4 regions of the Hymenobacter arcticus genome follow, and region 1 is predicted to be linked to each of the others. Evidence: riboswitches for the same ligand, from Rfam matches in the RefSeq annotation. Region 1 holds a riboswitch; each other region holds the start of a gene.
The links. A riboswitch is a leader RNA that binds a small molecule or an ion and turns the genes downstream of it on or off. The one in region 1 is predicted to bind S-adenosylmethionine.
Positions count from the first base shown of each region.

Region 2: linked by a shared signal. The riboswitch ahead of ACYVGC_RS05935 (peroxiredoxin-like family protein) and the one ahead of ACYVGC_RS03520 (phosphoadenosine phosphosulfate reductase family protein) in region 1 are both predicted to bind S-adenosylmethionine.
Region 3: linked by a shared signal. The riboswitch ahead of metH (methionine synthase) and the one ahead of ACYVGC_RS03520 (phosphoadenosine phosphosulfate reductase family protein) in region 1 are both predicted to bind S-adenosylmethionine.
Region 4: linked by a shared signal. The riboswitch ahead of ACYVGC_RS19810 (homoserine dehydrogenase) and the one ahead of ACYVGC_RS03520 (phosphoadenosine phosphosulfate reductase family protein) in region 1 are both predicted to bind S-adenosylmethionine.

Region 1 is NZ_BAAGXF010000001.1:812,494-816,068, reverse strand. It holds gene cysD (sulfate adenylyltransferase subunit CysD) at 1-796, opposite strand, end outside; gene ACYVGC_RS03520 (phosphoadenosine phosphosulfate reductase family protein) at 970-1,728, opposite strand; SAM riboswitch class I at 2,012-2,105, opposite strand; gene pruA (L-glutamate gamma-semialdehyde dehydrogenase) at 2,292-3,575, opposite strand, start outside.
Region 2 is NZ_BAAGXF010000002.1:552,592-556,166, reverse strand. It holds gene ACYVGC_RS05945 (hypothetical protein) at 1-133, opposite strand, end outside; gene ACYVGC_RS05940 (LysM peptidoglycan-binding domain-containing protein) at 306-587, shown strand; SAM riboswitch class I at 876-992, shown strand; gene ACYVGC_RS05935 (peroxiredoxin-like family protein) at 1,360-2,058, shown strand; gene ACYVGC_RS05930 (O-acetylhomoserine aminocarboxypropyltransferase/cysteine synthase family protein) at 2,116-3,495, shown strand.
Region 3 is NZ_BAAGXF010000002.1:533,060-536,634, reverse strand. It holds gene metH (methionine synthase) at 1-2,159, opposite strand, end outside; SAM riboswitch class I at 2,235-2,343, opposite strand; gene ACYVGC_RS05850 (SGNH/GDSL hydrolase family protein) at 2,431-3,575, opposite strand, start outside.
Region 4 is NZ_BAAGXF010000014.1:128,042-131,616, reverse strand. It holds gene ACYVGC_RS19820 (FAD binding domain-containing protein) at 1-173, opposite strand, end outside; gene ACYVGC_RS19815 ((2Fe-2S)-binding protein) at 184-771, opposite strand; SAM riboswitch class I at 1,164-1,283, shown strand; gene ACYVGC_RS19810 (homoserine dehydrogenase) at 1,428-2,645, shown strand; gene ACYVGC_RS19805 (Gfo/Idh/MocA family oxidoreductase) at 2,867-3,575, shown strand, end outside.

The DNA of each region.
Region 1 (3,575 bases):
CCTGGATAATGTCGTCGATGGAGGCGGCGTCGCTTTCCACGGCGGCGGTGCAGGTCGAGTCGCCCACGGTGCGGAAGCGCACGCGGCGGCTCACTATCTCGTCGGTGTCATCGAGGTTGAGGTGCTCGCTGAAGCCCAATAATTGGCCGCTGGGCAGCACCACGCACTGGCGCTCGTGCGAGAAATAAATCTCGGGCAGCTTGATGTTTTCGCGCTGGATGTAGTTCCACACGTCCAGCTCCGTCCAGTTGGAAATGGGGAATACGCGCACGTTTTCACCCTTCTGAATGCGGCCGTTGTAGATGTTCCATAGCTCGGGGCGCTGGCGCTTGGGGTCCCACTGGCCAAAGTCGTCGCGCACCGAAAAGATGCGCTCCTTAGCGCGGGCTTTCTCCTCGTCGCGCCGCGCCCCCCCAATGCAGGCGTCGAACTCAAACTCCTCAATTACATCTAGCAACGTATAGGTTTGCAAGGGGTTGCGGCTCGGGTATTTGCCACCCGGCTCGTGCAGGCCGCGCGCCCGAATGGTGTCCTCCACCTTGCGCACAATCAGCTTCTCGCCCAGCGAGGCGGCCAGCTCATCGCGGAAATTAATGATTTCCTGGAAGTTGTGGCCCGTGTCGATATGCACGAGCGGAAACGGAAACTTACCGGGCCGAAACGCTTTTTCGGCCAGCCGCGTGAGGGCAATCGAGTCTTTGCCGCCCGAAAACAGCAGCGCCGGCCGCTCAAACTGGCCCGCCACCTCGCGGAGAATGTGAATAGCTTCGGCTTCTAATTTATCTAGGTAATCCATTGTCTAATAGTATTTTATCGTTTGTCACTGCGAGCGCAACGCAGTGGAGCGCGGCAATCTTTCCTTGGTCGTTCGCGGTATTTGATTACTAACCCTAGCGTGAAGGAAAGATTGCCGCGTTCCACTGCGTTGCGCTCGCAATAACAAAAAATTGATAATAAAGGAGTTAAGTGCTAGCCCGGCATTCGCTCCACCACCGGGTCGAGGCCCTGGTGCTCGGCGGTGTTATGCAGGCCGCACTCCTTGGCGTCGGCGTTTTCCCACCACCAGCGGCCGGCCCGGAAGTCCTCGCCCGGCGCAATGGCGCGGGTGCAGGGCGCGCAGCCGATGCTCACAAAGCCCTTCTGATGCAGCGGGTTAACCGGAATACCGTGGGCCTGGGCATAGTCCAGGCACTGCGCCCAGGTCCAGTCGAAGAGCGGGTGCACTTTGATGAGGCGGTGGCCGGCATCCCACTCGGCGCGGTGCATGTGCTGGCGGTTCTGCGATTGCTCGGCGCGGATGCCCGTTACCCACACCTGCTGACCGGCCAGGGCCCGTGCCAGCGGCTCTACCTTGCGGATGTGGCAGCATTCCTTGCGGTTATCGAGGCTCTCGTAGAAGCTGTTGGGGCCTTTTTGGGTCACCAGGGCTTCGAGGCTGGCCGCCTGCGGCGCATACACTTCGATGGGCTGGCCGTAGCGCAGCAGCGTCTTGTTCCAGGTCGAATACGTTTCCTGAAAATTGCGGCCCGTGTCGAGCGTAAACACCCGAATAGGTAGCTCATGCTCAAAAATGAAGTGGGTAATCAGCTGGTCTTCAAGCCCGAAGGAGGTAGAAAACGATGCCCGGCCGGGAAAATGGTCGGCTAGCAAGGCCAGGGTTTCGGGCACCGAATGGTCGGGTAGGTAGCCGCGTAAGTCATCGACCTGCGCTTCAAGGGTAGCATCCATACTGAGAAAAGGAGCGGTGCTTCGGGCACGAAAACACCAAGAAGAAAATGGCCCGGCGCGACAAACCAGTGCGGACAGGCAGCGCGCGGCTAACCCTGGCAGGAAATGGCAGTACCCGAACGGAGAAATGGGCGACCGGCGGCCGCGCTACGCGGCGTTAACAGCTCCGCATCACGCCGGCGCGCATTCGGCCAGCGCCGCATATACAACAACACCCATGCTGTAAGGCAGCAAGCGAGGTGGTCGTAAGGCGGAGGTTGTTAGAGCAGCACACGGCAACTTGTTTTTATATGGTCAGGACTTGGCACCGTTCCAGCAAGTAGCTGGGGGTTGCCGGCGTTTCGTCGAGCCTGTCTCTCCGCGCCTCTGTATAAAAACAATCCTTCTGGCAAGAGGAATTGATGGCACAAAGGTAGAGTAGGAATTTTCGAAATTCCAAATAAACTAGCAAGTGCCTGAAAATCAACGGGCGGCCTCTCGTCAGAGAAGCCGCCCGTTGGTCTTGACCCCGGTATAAGCCGGGGGTTAGGGTTTTGTTTTTCCAGTCAAGGCGTTGGCTTGTGCTACAGACCCTTATCCAGGTTCAAATCTTCCTGGGGCTCAGCGCCCATGAAGGGGTATGGGTACTCCGTGGGCGGGTTAAACGTCTCCTTAATGGCGCGGGGCGACACCCAGCGTTGCAAGTTGAGCAGCGAGCCGGCCTTGTCGTTGGTGCCCGAGGCGCGGGCCCCGCCGAAGGGCTGCTGGCCCACTACCGCGCCGGTAGGTTTGTCGTTGATGTAGAAGTTGCCGGCCGCGTTCACGAGCTTCTTGGTAGCCAGGTCGATGGCGTAGCGGTCCTGCGAAAAAATAGCGCCGGTGAGGGCGTAGGGCGAGGTGCTGTCCACGATGTCCAGGGTAGCCTCAAACTGCTCGGCATCATACACATACACGGTCACGACGGGGCCGAATAGCTCGTCGCACATGGTTACGTACTTAGGGTCTTTGGCTAGGATGACGGTGGGCTGCACGAAGTAGCCTTTCGACTTGTCGTAGTGGCCGCCCACCACGATTTCGGCGTCGGGGCTGGCTTGGGCCTCGTCGATGTACTTGGCGAGCTTGTCGAAGCTAGCTTCGGTGATAACGGCGTTGATGAAGTTGGTAAAGTCCTCGACATCACCCATTTTCATCGACTCCACGTCCTGCTTCACGTAACCCAGAATCTCGTCGGCCAGGTTGGAGGGTAGGTACACGCGCGAGGCGGCCGAGCACTTCTGGCCCTGGTACTCAAACGCGCCGCGTGAGATGCCGGTGGCCACGGCCTTGGCGTGGGCCGAGGGGTGGGCGATAATGAAGTCCTTGCCGCCGGTTTCGCCCACAATGCGCGGGTACGACTTGTAGCGGTGAATATTCTGCCCGATTTCACCCCAAATAGTCTGGAATACCTTGGTCGAGCCCGTGAAGTGAATGCCCGCAAAGTCGCGGTGCTTGAAGATGATGTCGCCGGCCACCGGGCCATCCACAAAAATGAGGTTGATAACGCCGGCCGGCACGCCGGCTTCCTGGAACAACTCCATCAGCACCTGGGCCGAATAGATTTGGGGGTAGGCGGGCTTCCACACCGTCACGTTGCCCATGAGGGCGGCGGCCACGGGCAGGTTAGCGGCGATGGAAGTGAAGTTGAAGGGCGTGAGCGCAAACACGAAGCCTTCGAGCGGGCGGTGCTCCAGGCGGTTCCACATGCCGAGCGATGACTCGGGCTGCTGGCGGTAGATTTCCTGCATGAAATGCACGTTAAAGCGCAGGAAGTCAATAAGTTCGCAAGCGGCATCAATCTCGGCCTGGAACGCGTTCTTGCTCTGGCCCAG
Region 2 (3,575 bases), on a different contig from region 1:
TGGTGCCGTATAGCATATTAACGCCTTCTACCTTGCCTTTATCGCTGCCGCACGACGACACAACGAACAGAAAAGCCAACACGCTCAGCATGGAAGCGAAATAGGAGCGGAAGGATACAGGTGAAAAATTCATGGGGAAAAGAGTGAGGGTGAAAGAAAAGCCGTAACTGACTTCGGCTCTGCTTACGCACCGCTTTTTTTTTAGTTATATCTGGTAACCATCCCGCACCACCGCCGTAAAAAGCCACACGCCACCCAGCCCCGCTGCGGCAGCTATTCTTTCACACCCTAACCGCACTTGTCACATGGGCTTGCTCGATTTCTTGAATAACGAAGGTGATAAAAAGCCGGTTGATGCCACCCAGCCCGCTGCTGGCACCGATTTCTTCGGTAACAACAAACCCGCTGACGCCGCTGCCGGCACCGCCTATACCGTGGTAAGCGGCGACTCGCTCTCCCATATTGCCAAGCAACACTACGGCGACGCCGCCAAGTGGCACCAGATATACGAGGCCAATAAGGCCATCATCGGCAGTAACCCTGACCTAATTGAAGTAGGCCAGGAGTTAACCCTACCTAGTATCTAGGTACTTTTTGCAGAAAAAAGGTGAGAAAAGCCACTCCAGCATTGGGGTGGCCTTTTTATTTTTGTAGGATAAACCTTAGCTTACCAGTTGGGTGTGCGGTGAGCTTCAGCTTGCCGTTGTAAGCATACGGTAATGAGCATGTTATTACCCACGTCCTTGCGGTAGTATCCCGGCAAGCTGAAGCTTACCGCACATTTTTTCAATTGTCCTTGCATAGTTCGCGGCGCTGATTATCTTTGCCGTTACCAATCCGGTACTTTTCTGCAGCAGGCGGAATCGTTTTAGTAAGTTTTATACAGAAGCGGCGAGAGATTAGGCTCCGTGACCCGCTGGCAACCTTCACTCGCTGAAAGGTGCCAATTCCTACCCCGGCAGCTGCTTGTGCAGCCTGGGGGGCTATAAACCGAGTACCATGGCACACGCACCCCTCTTCCTCGCTTCCCAGCCCACTACTGCGCTTGCAGGCGGCTCCGGGTATTTTCTATCAGCCGCTTTAGCTAGCCCGGCCCTTTGCGCCCAGCGAATGCGAATGTGCTGTTGTTGCCAAGGATAACGCTTTCGGCGCTGTTTTCTCCTCTTTTCGTGGGTAGTATTTGTGCCGGCTGGCTCAGCCCCGGCATTGATTAATCGATGCGGTTGCTTAAATGCAAATTGCTGATTAACAAATACTTATAATATAAAATTCTTTTACGGAGTTTTACCGAAAAGCGAAACAGCCAACAGCACGGAGTTTGTCACAAACTTTTTTATCGTCGCTATTCCGCTTTGTCGCATGTCTGCTTTCATCCAGTCTCCCCCCGCTCCTACTACCGCTTTTCAGCACGAGCTGGCCGCCACGGCCCAGCACGTAGCCACGGCCCTGCCCCCGGCTGCTTCGCAAATCATTGACGGCGGCATTGCCACAGTAACCGCCGCCGGGCTCACCCAGCACGTGCTATCGGCCGGCCAGCTGGCCCCCGACTTCATCTTGCCCGCTGCCGACGGCCAGCCCCAGAGCTTGGCCGCGCTACTGGCGCAGGGGCCGGTAGTGCTCGCTTTTTACCGCGGCAACTGGTGCCCCTACTGCAACGTGCAGCTGCGCGCCTACCAGCAGGCCCTGCCCGAGCTGGCCCTGCGCGGAGCCACGCTGGTGGCCGTGTCGCCCCAGGTACCCGCGCTTAGCAGCCTCACGGCCAGCGAGAAAAAGCTGGCCTTCCCAGTGCTCAGCGACGTGGGCAACGTGGTAGCCCGGCAGTATGGCCTGGCCTACGGCGTGGGTGCCGAGGTGGCCGACACGCTGCGGAGCGTGGGCATCGACCTGACGGCTTTTAACGGCACGGCCGACGATGAGCTGCCGCTCACGGCCACGTTCGTCATCAACACCGACGGCGTGATTGGCTGGCGCTGGGTGGAGGCCAATTTCAAGCACCGCGCCGACCCGGCCGACCTCATTCGGGCCCTGGAACAGCTGCCGGCTCCGCAGCTGGCGTAGCCACCTCATTGTATATTCTTGATTTTCAATTCAAACCGCTTTTAATTCCCCACCGTCATGGCTACTCCCAACCTGCACTTCGAAACGCTGCAACTTCACGCCGGCCAAGTGCCCGACCCCACCACCGGCTCGCGCGCGGTGCCCATTCACCAAACCACCAGCTACGTGTTTAAGAGCGCGGAGCACGGCGCTAACTTATTTGCCCTGAAGGAGTTTGGCAACATCTACACCCGCTTGATGAACCCGACTACCGACGTGTTTGAGCAGCGCTTGGCGGCACTCGAAGGCGGGGTAGCGGCCGTGGCCGTGGGCTCGGGGCAGGCGGCGCAGTTTATTGCGCTCAATAATATTCTCCAGCAGGGCGACAACCTGGTGGCTAGCTCGTACCTCTACGGTGGCACCTACAACCAGTTTAAGGTGGCTTTCAAGCGCCTGGGTATTGAGGCGCGCTTCGTGGAGGGCGACTCGGCCGAAGGCTTTGAGGCGCTGATTGACGAGAATACCAAGGCGCTGTACGTCGAAACTATCGGCAACCCGAGCTTCAGCGTGCCTGATTTTGAGCGCATTGCGGCCGTGGCCAAAAAGCACGACATTCCACTGGTGGTGGACAATACCTTCGGCGCGGGCGGCTACCTGTTTCAGCCCCTCAAGCACGGCGCGAGCATTGTGGTGGCCTCGGCTACCAAGTGGATTGGCGGCCACGGCACCAGCGTGGGCGGCATCATTGTGGATGGCGGCACCTACGACTTCGGCAACGGCAAATACCCGCAGTTCACCGAGCCCAGCGAGGGCTACCACGGCCTGGTTTTCAACGACGTGTTTGGCAAAAACGGGCCGTTTGGCAACATTGCTTTCGCCATTCGGGCCCGCGTGGAAGGCCTGCGCGATTTTGGCCCCGCCATCAGCCCGTTCAACTCATTCTTGCTCTTGCAAGGCCTCGAAACGCTGAGCCTGCGCGTAGACCGCACCGTGGAAAACACCCTCAAGGTGGCCCAGTGGCTGGAGCAGCGCCCCGAGGTGGCCCAGGTAAACTACCCGGGCCTCGCCAGCAGCCCGCACCACGAAAACGCCGCCAAATACCTGAAGCGCGGCTTCGGTGGCGTGCTCTCGTTCACGCTGCACGGCACCAAGGAAACGGCCGTGGCCCTTATTGATAACCTCAAGCTAATCAGCCACTTGGCTAACGTAGGCGATGCCAAAACGCTTATCATTCAGCCCTCGGCCACCACGCACCAGCAAATGAGCGAGCAGGAGCAGCTAGTGGCGGGCGTGACGCCCACGCTGCTGCGCCTGTCGGTAGGCATCGAGCACATCGACGACATCACCGCCGACCTGGAGCAGGCGCTGGTGGCGGCTACCGCCGCCACGCCACAAGGCAGTAGCAACGAGAGCATTCCGGAGCCGGCCGCGCAGCACGCCCAGCCGCTGGAAGTATAAGGTTTTCAGCTCGTAACGCACGCGTAGACTTTCGCCAACCGGGTAGCGCACCATCGCTACTTGGTTGGCGAAAGCTTGCG
Region 3 (3,575 bases), on a different contig from region 1:
TCCTGGTCGATAAACTCGGTGATGCCGCGCACCAGGGCGTGCTGCAGGCGCTCGGCCACAGGCAGGCTGCGCCAAGCGTCGGCCACTACTTCGACCTTACCCTTTTGCTTCACCGTTTCGGCAAAATCCACGAGGCGCTCGGTGGCGTCGGCGCGGCGGTTAAGCAGCACATCCTCACAGAGTTCGAGCAGGTCTTTGGGCACGTCATCGTACACAGCGAGCTGGCCGGCGTTCACGATGCCCATGTCCAGCCCCGCCCGGATGGCGTGGTAAAGGAAGGCGGCGTGCATGGCCTCGCGCACCGCGTCGTTGCCCCGGAACGAGAATGAGATGTTGCTGACGCCGCCGCTGGTGCGGCAGCCGGGCAGGTGCTCCTTTATCCACTGCACGGCCGCGATAAAATCGAGCGCGTAGTTGCGGTGCTCCTCCAGGCCAGTGCCCACGGTGAGGATGTTGGGGTCGAAAATAATATCGTCGGCCGGGAAGCCAACTTCCTTAACCAGAATATCATATGAGCGCTGGCAAATTTCAATGCGGCGCTCGTAGCTGTCGGCCTGACCGTTTTCGTCGAAAGCCATTACTACCACGGCCGCGCCGTACTGGCGCACCAGCCGGGCGTGGCGGCGGAAGGCATCCTCGCCCTCTTTCAAGGAAATGGAGTTGACAATGCTCTTGCCCTGCACGCACTTGAGACCGGCTTCGAGCACGCTCCACTTCGAGGAGTCAATCATGATGGGCAGGCGCGCAATGTCCGGCTCCGAGGCAATGAGGTGCAGAAAGGTCGTCATCACGGCCTCCGAGTCGAGCATGCCCTCGTCCATGTTGATGTCGAGCACCTGCGCGCCGTTTTCGGCCTGGGCGCGGGCCACGGCCAGCGCCGCCTCGTAGTCACCCGAGCGGATTAGCCGGGCAAAAGCGCGCGAGCCCGTCACGTTGCAGCGCTCGCCGATGTTGACAAACAGGCTGGCCGGCGTGATGTTAAATGGCTCTAAACCAGCCAGGTGCGTAGTACCCTTGGCCAGCTTCTCACCCCCGCCCCCGAGGGCCAGCGACGATACCGAGGCGGCCTCATCGTCCACGAGCGCGTCGCGCTGGGCGGCCGGGGCATCAGGGTGCAGCTGGCCGGCGTGCACGGCGCGGGGGCCGTAGGCGTCGGCTAGTTTCTTAAGCTCAGCAATGTGCTGGGGCGTGGTGCCGCAGCAGCCGCCCACCACGTTGAGCAGGCCTTCCTTGAGATAATCCTCGACCAGCGCGGCAAATTCCTGGGCGCTCTCGTCGTAGCCGCCGAAGGCGTTGGGCAGGCCGGCGTTGGGGTAGGCCGACACGGGCACATCGGCGAGACGGGCCAGCTCGCGCACGTAGGTGCGCAGCTGGTCGGCCCCAAGGGCGCAGTTGAGACCCACGCTCAGCAGCGGCAAGTGCTTGATACTGTGCCAGAAGGCTTCCACCGTTTGCCCGCTCAGGGTGCGGCCCGAGGCGTCGGTAATGGTGCCCGAAATCATGACGGGCACCACCCGGCCGCCTTCGTTGAAGAACTGCTGCACCGCGAACAGCGCGGCCTTGGCATTGAGGGTGTCGAAGATGGTTTCGATGAGCAGCGTGTCTACGCCGCCGTCCACGAGGCCGCGGGTTTGCTCGAGGTAGGCGGTGGCCAGCTCATCAAACGTCACGGCGCGGTAGCCGGGGCGGTTGACATCGGGCGAGAGCGAGGCGGTGCGGTTGGTGGGGCCGATGGCCCCAGCCACGAAGCGCGGCTGCTCGGGCGTTTTCGCCGAGTACTCGTCGGCTACTTCGCGGGCCAGCTTAGCCGACTCATAGTTAAGCTCATACACCACGTGCTCCAGGGCGTAGTCGGCCTGCGCAATGGTAGTGCCGCTGAAGGTATTGGTTTCCACCATGTCGGCGCCGGCCGCGAAATACTCGGCGTGGATGGCCCGGATAATATCGGGCCGCGTCAAGCTCAACAGGTCATTGTTGCCGCGCAGCGGGCGCGGGTGGTCGGCAAAGCGGGTGCCCCGAAAGTCCTCTTCTTCCAGCGGGTAGCGCTGAATCATGGTGCCCATGGCGCCGTCCAGAATCAGCAGACGCTGACGCATGAGTGCGGGCAGGGGCGAAATACAGGCGGGGTCGGGGGCGATGGCGGCGGGGGAAGCAGACATTTCTTTCGGGAGAAAATACAAGCGCAAAACGCTTCTATCCAGAAAGAAAGCCGCGCCAAGCGGCGCAGGTTCCGGCTGATATCTTCTTCGGCCGCAAACGCGGGCCGAACAGGAGTTGGCACCTACTCGGGGTAAGTTGCCAAGACGTCATCGGGCCTGGTCCCTCGGTCTTTCTGGATAGCAGCAGGTACGAAGATACTACGGCCCGGCCCTAAAAAAAAGCGCCTTCCCGGGGAGGAAGGCGCTTTTTCGTTAGCATGCCTTAGGGCACTTACGGCAGCAATACGCCGCGGTAGATGTTGGGGTCTACGTTCGGAATCGTCGAGCCGTAGTAGCTGTTGATAACGCGAATCCACTCGTTGGCAATAATAGCGTAGCCACGGGGCGTGGGGTGCACGCCATCGAGCCCGAAGAAGTTGCCGCTGGCAAACGTGGCCGTGTTATTCACGCCATTGGTGGCAATGCCGCTGGTGGCTACTCGGGTGAGGAAGCTGTTGGCATCGACCACCGGCACCTTAAAGCGCAGGGCCGTTTTAGCGATGATGGTGTTGAGCTGGGTAGTGCGGGCGACTACACTGGCTATTTCCGTTGCATCCAGCACGTACTGGTTCAGGACCGGATTGGTGGGGGTGCTACCCGCGCCAGCACCCACGAAGGGCTGGGCGGTCAGGGTGAGCAGGTCGGCGCTGGTGGCCAGGCGCACCACGGGGGCGGCGGTAGTGCCGGTCTGGATAAACACGCCCGGCGAAGCCGCGTTGGCAGTCTTGAAGGCGGCGGCTACGGCAGCCACCGTTACGGTATTGAAAAACGGCACGCTGGTCACGTTCGGGATGTTGGCCACGGCTCCTTTCACGGTGCCACCCTTGGTGATGGTGCTCAGGATGGCCCGGTAGCCGATACCAAAGCGCGTGGTGTCGGTGAGGCCGCCAAAGGGGTTGGTGGCCGCCACTACGCCGCCCGTGCTGGCGTAGGCCAGCACGTCGTTGTTGCCCATCCAGCAGGTGAAGAAGGTGGGCGTTTTCTGGCCGATGTAGGTAACATAGTCCTTGGTCGGCTTTTCGGCCGCCGTCAGCAAGCGCTCATAAAAGGGGTTGATGGCCCCGTACGGCGCCAGGCCACCCGTGAGCGACGAGAGGCTGCTGAGCACCGAGATGCCGGGCACGCCCAGGTTATCGGGCTGAGCACCCGAATAGGCTTCCAGCTGGTCGCCGCCGGGGAGGGCAACTCCGGTGCGAGCCACTTGCTCACCCAGGTAATTATTAGCCGCCGTGGGCTGCACCGGGGCCAGGGCTCCATTTACCACTTGCAGCTTGATGTAGCCCGAGCCGTCCTTCTTGGCCGTCGAAAAAGCCGGCTGCACGAAGCTGGCTGGGCCCTTGCCGGTAGTGGCAAACTGCTGCGCCAGCAGGGCTGGGT
Region 4 (3,575 bases), on a different contig from region 1:
TCAGTTAGCGGCAGCAGACCCAGGCTGGTGAGGTGGCTGGGGCGCTCCAGGTTGTACTTCATCAGGTCCACAAGGTTGGTGCCGCCGCCTAGGTAGGCCGCGCCGTCGTGGCTGGTGAGGTCGCGCACGGCCTCGTCGGCGGCCGTGGCTTGAGTGAGGGTGAAACTGTTCATAGCGAATAATTTAGCTAACGGAGCTGGATTTAGTGGGCTGCATCGGGATGGTCACCAGCGTGCCGTTGTCTACCACTACTTGGCCATCGTGCAGCACTTCCATCACGGCCGACAGAATGTTGGTGTAGGCGCCGCAACGGCAGAGGTTGCCGCTCATGTGCTCGCGCACCTCGGCTTCGGTCTTGGCGCGGCCCTCGTTGATGAGACCCTGCGCCGAGCAAATCTGGCCCGGCGTGCAGTAGCCGCACTGGAAGGCGTCGTGGTCCACAAATGCCTGTTGCAGCGGCGATAGGTTATCCTCCGAACCCAGGCCTTCGATGGTCTGGATTTTCTTGCCCTGGTACACCGTAGCGAGGGCCAGGCACGAGTTAATGCGCTTGCCATCAACGAGGATGGTGCAGGCGCCGCACTGGCCGTGGTCGCAGCCTTTCTTGGTGCCGGTGAGGTCCATGTACTCGCGCAGGGCATCGAGCAGGCTGGTCCAAGGGGCAATCTGGATGGTGCGGTCCTCGCCGTTAACGTTTAGCGTCACGGCCTGCGTAGGCACCACGGCGGGGGCCGTTTTTTCGAGCGGCTCCTGGATGAAGTGTAAACTCATGGGTCGATAAAGTAGGAGGAAAAGGAAATCGTGAGCGCGGGCCACGGCCCACGTTTCAGACGTCTCAAATCCTACGCGTCGAAAGGAGTTTTTGATGTTTTTATTATTTCTAAATAAGCTTCTTAGCCCGGCGGTGGCGGTGGTAGACGCCTGACTGCTAAGCACTGTTTTTGCTTATCGCTGCGAATCACTTGCTTGTAAAGTTTCCGGAAATAAGGGAATGGCGCAGTGCCAGCAACTCGTTATATGCTAGTGAATACAACGCAAAGTTTCGCCTTTCACAAGGGTAAAATCCGCGTTAAATGAGCGGCTGATTTCGGGCGCTGGTTTCGCGCCAATGGTGCGGGCGCGGGGTGCGCGCTCTACCTTTGCGGCACGCTCCGTCACCGGGGCCCTTATCAAGAAAGGCGGAGGGACAGGCCCTGTGATGCCTTAGCAACCAGCAGCAGTGCGAAGGTGCTAATTCCTGTTTCGAAACGCGGCTTTGGCCAACTTTCGAAAGCAGATAAGTTATGAGTAGCCAGCGCCGCCCCAGCGGCCGCGTAGCTCTTCTGACTGGTCGGAAGGGCTTTTTTTAGGCCTTTGCGGCGAGAATTTTTTTGAGAGAGGGCAGGGGAGGCGGCGCGCGTTTCAGCGTTTATCCCAATTCCTTTTTCATGACTCGTACCGACCTCAACATTGGTCTTTTTGGCTTTGGCGTGGTGGGCCAGGGCCTGCACGCCGTGCTGGAGCGCACGCCCGGCCTGCGTGCCCGCATTGGCCGCATCGCCGTGAAAAACCGCGACAAAGCCCGCTCGCTGCCCGCCGAGTTGTTCACGTTCGACAAAAACGACCTGCTCGACGACCCCAGCCTCACCGTGATTGTGGAGCTGATTGACGACGCCGACGAGGCGTATCTCATTGTGAAAGAGGCCCTGCTGCGCGGCAAAGCCGTGGTAACGGCCAACAAAAAGATGCTGGCCGAGCATTTGCCCGAACTTATTGAAATTCAGCGCACTACGGGTACACCGTTGCTCTACGAGTCGGCGGCCTGCGCCAGCCTGCCCGTTATCCGCAACCTGGAAGAATACTACGACACCGACCTGCTGGAATCGGTGGAGGGCATCGTGAATGGCTCGACCAACTACATTCTCACGGCCATGCACCGCGACGGCCAGCCCTACGCCGCCGCCCTGGCCAAGGCCCAGGAACTGGGCTTTGCCGAAAGCAACCCGGCCCTCGACGTGGAGGGCCTCGACGCCCGCAACAAGCTGGTGCTGCTGCTGGCCCACGCCTTTGGCCTGGTGGTGGCCCCCACCGAATTGCTGACGGTGGGCATCACCGGCATCAGTGCGCTGGCCACGGCCTACGCCCGCGAGCAAGGCCTGGTGCTCAAGCTGGTAGCCGAGGCGCGGCGGCTGCCGGGCGGCGGGCTGGCGGCAGCGGTGCTGCCCACGCTGGTGCGCCCCGGCCACGAGCTGGCGCAGGTGCACGACGAGTTTAACGGCATCATCACCCAAAGCGGTTTTGCCGACCGGCAGTTCTTTTTGGGGCGCGGCGCGGGGGCGTTCCCCACGGCCTCGGCCGTGCTCAGCGACCTCTCGGCGCTCACCTACGGCTACCGCTACGGCTACAAGAAAATTCAGCAGAATGCCCACCTCGCCCTCACCCCCGACGCGGCCGAGGTGGACGTGCTCGTGACGTTTGAGGAAGAAAACGGCGCGCCCGACGTGAGCGATTTCACGGCCGTGCACGAGGAGTTTCGGTCCGGCACGCGGGGCAACTACCTCACCGGCAGCATTGGGCTGGGCCAGCTGGCGCGCTCGGCGTGGCTGCACGCGCCCGGCGTGTGCGTGGTGCGGCTGGCCGCGCCGCTGCGGGCTGCGGCGCGGTAGCATCGCCCTCCGCGGGGCACCCCACCCCTAGCCCACGCTGCTTGATGCGCGGAATCCTCCGGGAGAGGGGAACTAGTTTTAGAGATAAGTATCTGTAAGATAGAATTTTATAATTAGAGCTAGTTCCCCCTCTCCCGGAGGATTCCGCGCATCAAGCGGCGTGGGGTTAGGGGGTGGGGTAACCGAGGAGGGCGATGCTAACCCGCCGGCTATATTTGGGCATGACCCCTTCTCCCTCCGATGCACCCATTGCCACTGGCCTGCTGGCCTATGGCATGTCGGGCAAGCTTTTCCACGCGCCGTTTCTGGCCCAGCACCCCGGCTTCGAGCTGCGCTCGGTGGTGGAGCGCCACCAGCAGCGCATGGCCGCCGACTACCCGCACATCAGCAGCCAGTCCAGCATCGAGGCCCTGCTCGCCGACCCCACCCTGGAGCTGGTGGTGGTGAATACCCCCAACGACACCCACTACGACCTCACCCGCCAGGCTTTGCTGGCCGGCAAGCACGTGCTGGTGGAAAAGCCCGTGGCTACCTCCGTGGCCCAGTGGCACGAGCTCACGGCCCTGGCCCGCCAGCAAGGCCGCCACCTGCTGGCCTACCAAAACCGCCGCTGGGACACCGACTTTGCGGCCGTGCGCCGGGTGATAGAAAGCGGACAGCTGGGCCGCCTCATCGAGGTGCACTTTCGGTTCGACCGCTTCCGGCCCATCCTGCATACCAAGATTTTCAAAGAAGATGGCCGCCCCGGCTCGGGGCTGCTCTACGACTTGGGGCCGCACCTGCTCGACCAGGCTATCAGCTTGTTTGGCAAGCCGTTGTCGTTTGAGAAAACCACCGGCAGCTTCCGCCAAGGCTCGCAGGTAACCGACTGCTTCACGCTACAGCTGCGCTATCCGCAGGGCCTCAACGTGTGGCTGAGCGGCAGCCTGC